Regions from separate parts of the Parashewanella sp. 2304DJ23-3 genome, predicted to be linked through region 2. Evidence: riboswitches for the same ligand, from Rfam matches in the RefSeq annotation. Region 2 holds a riboswitch; the other holds the start of a gene.
The links. Region 2 has a riboswitch for cyclic di-GMP ahead of AC1EU2_RS04995 (hypothetical protein). Riboswitches for the same ligand answer to the same signal wherever they lie in the genome.
Positions count from the first base shown of each region.

Region 1 (3,421 bases), on a different contig from region 2:
TTGGAAAAGGAGTTGAAGGTTCTCTGTTTTGTAAATTCGCGGTGATGTCCATTCCATTGGTTAGATTAACTTTGTGATCGCTCAAATAGTGTGAAATACCACCAACGCCATTATCAGCAACAACACACAAATAATGATCATTTAGTGTTGCATCTGAAATTTCAAAATTGACTTCAGAGTCATTTAATGGGGTACCTCTAATGTAATCCTCACAAGTTCTTAAAACGTGGTCTCTACTCGATGTACCTTGATCAGAAATGTAGTTGATATAAACCGATTCCGCATCAGTAACATACCCTTGAATGGTTTCACTAATAACTTCTTCTGAGCTGACTGAGTCTGATATGTGAATTTGTGGAGCTCGGGCTTTCTGTATCCACCCAATTGGTTGGTTAAAAGTTCTACCATCAACATCTTCAACCTGCATACACGCAAAGTAGTTATGCAGATGAATCTGATTTATAAAATTGAAATGAGTACCAGAAGGCATCGGTTGAATTACACTTGCATTTGGGGTTGCTACAGAGCATTGCTCCGGATCCTCTAACATTAATAATCGTGTTTCAACGATATTCAATGGTGTTTGTAGATCCCAGCTCAGTTCGCCCGAAGCATAGTTGTTTTCATCTAAAGGCACAGCAGGCGTTTTAAAAATTTCAAAGGCGACCTTCTGGCCTTTAAAAGACAGTTGTTCATCACCTATTTTGACATTGTGATCAGACTTAAGGAAAGCTGCAAGCTTATAGGATTTGTGAGAGTTTACGGAGGTTTCAGGCAATGGCAACGGAAATTGCTTTATTTGCCATTCACCAGCATCTGTTGTTTCTGCTAGTTGAATGATATTACCTTGAAAATCGGTTAAAGCGATATCGAGCCCAGGATTAGTTTGTCCACTCAGATCAAACAATAAGGTTTCACCTGAATGTTGCTGACGATAAATAAAATCAACAGCGTTTCTATCTTGACCATAGTAGTCAGTCGTTGAAAGGGTATGTTCAAGTTGATTATTTTCAACTGTAGATATGTCAATTTTTGCAGTCACTAAGCTTATTTGCTCAGAACTTGAATAGGTATACTCTTTACCAGTTGTATCTTTTATGTAAACACAGACTTTATCACCGTTATAGCTACGATGATGTTTAAAATTATAGTTGACTGAAGTTTGATACTGGTTTCCTGAAACTGAAACTGGTGAAAGAGTAAAAAAAGGTAACTGGCACCACTCTTCTGGCCAATTTGTGACTTCAACGGTTTCTAGAGATTCAGTTGATGTGATATTCACATTAAAAGTTTGAAAAGGGTAACCTGTTGATGGCGTTGATGAATCAATATCGACTTGGACATCGGCCAATACAGTATTGGCTGTGAGAGAAAACAGTATTCCCGCACTTAACTTGGATAAACTACGCATAATGCAAACCTTTTTATTCAAAACAAATAAACAGGTGATCTGAACTGGATAAAACATGGATGTGCAGCTTAGCTGCTCCAGCAACCCCGCTATCCTAGTCCTATCTTCAGACCTTAGACCGGAGGCTTTGCGTCCCTAACTTTCGAGAGGTTTGCCTTTATTCACCTAAATTGTTCATCTACTGCTGCTACTGATGAGTTGTTACAAGGCGACAACTTTGAGAACATCTTAATAAGTTTTTTAAACTATTTAGTTATAAGCAAATAACATTGTTAAAATTAATCTATAAAAAAGAGTTTCAAGCCTTGGTTTGCATTTAGGTAACCGAAACTGATAGAAAATCGCAAAAGATCAGTCAATCTGCTGTCGAAATGCAGCTAATGTCAGTGGATTGACTAAAAAGCAGCCGAGAAAACATCGCTTTATAAAAATTAACACTAGAACTATTGTAACTTTTACATGGGTTCGTTATTATTCAGCCCGCTTTAAAGGAGACAGCAATGGCACTCAGACGTCCTATGATTGCTGGCAACTGGAAAATGAATGGTTCTTCTGCTTTAGCTATTGAACTATTTAAGAAGTTTGCCGCAAAGCTACAAAACGATTCCGCAGAAGTGGTTCTTTGTCCGCCAACAATTTATCTTGAAAGTGTAAGGCAGCAGCTGGAAGCTAATAAAGATGCATTGAACGGTTCTTTAGTACGTATGGGCGCACAAAACGTCAGTCAGCATGACTTTGGTGCATATACTGGTGAAGTTTCAGCTAAAATGCTGAAAGATGCTGGTTGTAATTATGTTATTGTTGGTCATTCAGAAAGACGTCGTATGTATGGCGAAACGAGTGATATTGTCGCTGAGAAATTCGCTGCAGCACAGCAAAATGGTTTAACGCCAATTTTGTGTGTCGGTGAATCAGGTCCAGCACGAGAAGCACGTCGCACCTTTGAAGTGATTGCTGAAGAATTAGATATAGTTATCGAAAAAAATGGTACTATGGCTTTCGATAATGCAATTATTGCCTACGAACCTTTATGGGCTGTAGGAACTGGTAAAAGTGCTACACCAGAGCAAGCTCAAGAAGTGCATGCTTTTATTCGTAAGCGTTTATCAGAAGTTTCACCATTTATTGGTGAAAACGTAAGAATTTTATACGGTGGTAGTGTTACCCCTAGTAATGCCGCAGATTTGTTCGCTCAACCAGATGTTGATGGTGGGTTGATTGGCGGGGCAAGCTTGAACTCTACCGAATTTTTGAGTTTATGTAGCATAGCGATGAGTGCATAACATGTACGAAGTGTTAATAGTAGTTTATTTGTTAGTAGCGATTGGCCTAATTGGTTTAATTTTAATCCAGCAAGGTAAAGGCGCTGACATGGGAGCTTCTTTCGGTGCAGGCGCGTCGGGAACTCTATTTGGTTCAAGTGGTGCTGGTAATGCATTAACGAGAGCAACAGCAATTTTAGCGATTCTTTTCTTCATCGTAAGTTTGATGATAGGTCGCATGAGTGCTAACCACGCTTCAGATGATAAAGCATGGGAAAATTTAGGTACTCCAGCTGCTACTGAGCAGCAACCAGCAGATGCAGCAAAAACTGCACCAGCGAAAAAAGAATCTACAGAAGATAAAATTCCTGACTAATCTAGGATTTATCGAAAAGCTTTAATGCCGAGGTGGTGGAATTGGTAGACACGCCATCTTGAGGGGGTGGTGGCCTATGGCCGTGCGGGTTCAAGTCCCGCTCTCGGCACCAAAGTTTAGCTAAGTTTTCTACGAAATAAGTAGGCTTAGTTATTGCAAGTAAAGGTGATAATCAATATACTTGCAGCAGTTGACGCGGGGTGGAGCAGTTTGGTAGCTCGTCGGGCTCATAACCCGAAGGTCGTCGGTTCAAATCCGGCCCCCGCAACCAGCTCCCTACAATGACAGTTAATTTAACGAGAGCGTTAAGTCATTGTAGTTACAGGTTCTTATAATGATAACCTCGTGAAATACGGGGTTTTTTGTTATTTG
Region 1 is NZ_JBWQOH010000004.1:59,465-62,885, reverse strand. It holds gene AC1EU2_RS10210 (hypothetical protein) at 1-1,411, opposite strand, end outside; cyclic di-GMP riboswitch class I at 1,488-1,577, opposite strand; gene tpiA (triose-phosphate isomerase) at 1,912-2,694, shown strand; gene secG (preprotein translocase subunit SecG) at 2,696-3,049, shown strand; tRNA gene AC1EU2_RS10195 (tRNA-Leu) at 3,076-3,161, shown strand; tRNA gene AC1EU2_RS10190 (tRNA-Met) at 3,244-3,320, shown strand.
Region 1: linked by a shared signal. The riboswitch ahead of AC1EU2_RS10210 (hypothetical protein) and the one ahead of AC1EU2_RS04995 (hypothetical protein) in region 2 are both predicted to bind cyclic di-GMP.

Region 2 (3,421 bases):
CACCGGTGACGACGTCAACATTCTCAGGGAAGACTTGTTCACCCGCTTGATGACGTTTAACTAATTCGACAATGCTGGTGGTGTGAAAAATGCGCTCAACATCTTTACCTTGGCTTTTAAAAAAGGTTTTCCATGCGGCTTCAGCATAAGGGAGTATATCGTTGGCGAAAACGGTTTCGAAGCTGTTTTTATTTAGCTTTACTCGATGTTCATCAAGGGGGATATACCATTCATTTGGGTGCATATCCCAATTAATACAGGCGCTAGGGACGGTGAAGTTGCCCTCAAAGCCCAAGTCCATGCCGCCACAACCACTAAATAAAGAAAGTAATTTTTTACTGTTACTCATGTAAGTTTTTATTATTCCTAATGATGCTCTATGCCAACGGTGATACGGTTCAACAGTTTCGGCTTTATATTGCAAGACAGTTTATCATTGCATTGGCTCACTAAGGTGAGTTACTTGTTACTACTGAATGCTTTTAAAGTAAATAATGACGATAAAAAAATGATGTACGCAACAGAAACCATTATACTCTCACGCTTTATTTTAACGATGAGTAATTACTAAATACATGGCTGTTCTTGATATTCTTACTGCTCCCGATGTGCGATTAAAGCAAGTTGCAAAGCCTGTTACAGATGTGAAGCAGGTACAAACGTTAATTGATGATTTACTCGAAACCATGTATTCCACTGATGATGGGATTGGACTTGCTGCAACGCAAGTTGGTTCTGAGTACGCTGTTGTAGTTATCGATATTTCGGATGAACGCAATGATCCATTAGTGTTGATTAACCCTAAGGTTACGGCTGGCTCTGATAAAGCCAAAGGGCAAGAAGGTTGTTTATCAGTACCTGATTATTATGCGGAAGTTGAACGCTTTACTTCAGTAACGGTTGAAGCTTTAGATCGTAATGGGAAGGAAATTACTGTCAGCAGTGATGAGTTTTTAGCTATCGTTATGCAACACGAAATAGACCATCTTCATGGCAACTTATTTATCGACTATCTATCTTCATTGAAACAGCAAATGGCAATGAAAAAGGTAAAAAAATACGTTAAGTTAATGGCTAAACAAAAATAGCCTAACGAATTTATCAATCATGGAAGAGTTTCACATTAGCCGCATTCATACTCCTCAAGGTATTTTTAGAGTAAGCGGCTACTTATCACTGATTTCAAATAAAGTTGAAGCCACTTCACTTGAAGTGATGGGAACGGATGGCTGGGTCCAATTAGCCCTAGAACGCTCTCAAACGTTAATTGCGGAATTAACTCCCATTCTACTGTCACATTTCCGTGACGAATCTGTATAAAAACTCACACATTTATATCATTGAACTGTCATTGACAATCTTATTTATAACCATAAAATACAGCTGCTTACAAACGACTCAAAGGGCAAACTTACTGAAAAGTAAGGACGCAAAGTGACAGCACTCCATCAAATTGATAAGTGGGCTGCTCTGCTGAGTTTTAATTTTTATTAAAACTTTTCCCGAAACAAGGAATGTGAAATGAGTTTTATAAATAACGCACCAATGAGTGCGCTTATCGCTACGTTACTTACAGGCTTTTGCTCTACTTCTGTGGCTTCTGAAGTGGCTAATCCTGAAGATGATGCCAGAATCGCTTCTCAATATTTTGAGCGTTATCATGATCAGTATGATCGCTCTACTTACCGAGGTGACTGGGGTTTAATTGATGATCTTGATATCCGTGACTTATTAGAAGAGCACGGGGTTGACAAGTTGAACCCTGAAATCAAAGCCCTCTTCACAACTGATAATGAAAACGGTAAACCTTGGAACCGTAAAATTCAATTTGACGTTCAATGGACCAATAAAACACTAGCGAAAATGTACCCTGAACAGTGGGCTGTGATTAAAGCAACAAAAAACCGTAAAGATCGTAAACAATTAGTGCGCAATCTACGCATGAATGCTTGTGATGCGCAAATGGAAGTGGGCAATGCAAGAGTTTACGGTGTTGATTCAAACAGTAATGTTTTAGAAATGGATAGCCATAGAACTGCAGGTTGCCCAGCAGGTGTTGCTGTTGGTACGTCAAAAATGCGTACCTTTATTTCAACGGTACCAAATGCTGAATACATGCTCACCGTGAAATATCAAAAGCGTGATTACAACTATGAAAAGTTTGGCGTTAAAAACCAGAAACAAGCTTATAGAGATCTCATCGTTCGCATTAACTCAGAGAAGCATAAGTTACCGCTAACAGAGGTTGAAGGTGAACCACTAGAAGATGGCTTCAAAGTTAAACAAATTCCGTTTACCGCTAGCCGTTTCTTTACTGCGATCAAGTTAAAGGACAGCGGTTATCCTGACAGCTATGGTATTTTGATTGATAGTGTTGTTGTTGAAAAAGTTGCCGACAACCCTCGCTTAGAAGAGTGCCGTTCATATTATCCACAAAATAGTAAAAAATTACGTAAGTGTTTAACGGGTGACACTGAACCAGAAATGATGGGCTGTAATCTAAATGAAGCCAATGTTGTTTGGAATCAAGGAGCAAACACTTCTAATGATCCAAACCGCAGTACTAAAGAAAATATTTTTAGTGCAGCAGACAGTAGCTTTTTGTCATTAGGTATGGCGGGTAAAGTTAACTTAAAACTTCGTGGAAATAATGTTAGAGCGGCATGCCCTGCTGAAGGCAAAACGCTACGTTTAGCTGAAGTAACATACGGTAACAGAGCTTTCGAGCAATATGCAGAACAAGCTTCTGTGAAGGTTAAACTAGTACGTTGTGAAAACGAAGCACTAAATGGTTGGAATTTATTAGCGAATCAGAGTCAGGACGCTGTAGATAACGAAGAGTCGGTGATTACCAATCAAGATTTTGAGTTTGCATTTGATGGCGCTTACGCTCAATGTGCAATTTCAAAAATTCAAGTGAAGGACACGTCTAATCTCATTTCTGAAGATTACTCTGGTTACGTTGTTAATGGTAATGGCTTTGATCTTTATAATCTAAGAATTGAAACGTCTGCGTCAGAATAATCGTTAAAACTTTTAAAAATACCTACTTTTGCTGAAAATATCTGAGTTAGTCGAGGTAGGTATCGCTTTTAAGAGTTGTTATCAGATACAAAAAAACCGACGTTAAAGTCGGTTTGTCTCTCATATAGAGAAAATCAAAAATGGTACCGAAGGACGGACTTGAACCGTCACTCCCGAAGGAAACGGATTTTGAATCCGTCGTGTCTACCAATTCCACCACTCCGGCATCTTTGATTAGTTTGTTGTGCTGGTTAAGCCTCAACAATGGAACGGAATTATACTCAGCCTTTAGCTAATGGCAAGTGGTTTCATTGCTGTTTTGTGAAAAATGAGTTTAAGCGGCTGAAAATCCGTCATTTCATCAGTTTTCATAAATGAAAGTAGCTTAGTATCTTAT
Region 2 is NZ_JBWQOH010000001.1:1,129,010-1,132,430, reverse strand. It holds gene AC1EU2_RS05010 (DNA cytosine methyltransferase) at 1-349, opposite strand, end outside; gene def (peptide deformylase) at 576-1,088, shown strand; gene AC1EU2_RS05000 (hypothetical protein) at 1,108-1,320, shown strand; cyclic di-GMP riboswitch class I at 1,395-1,478, shown strand; gene AC1EU2_RS04995 (hypothetical protein) at 1,522-3,024, shown strand; tRNA gene AC1EU2_RS04990 (tRNA-Leu) at 3,166-3,250, opposite strand.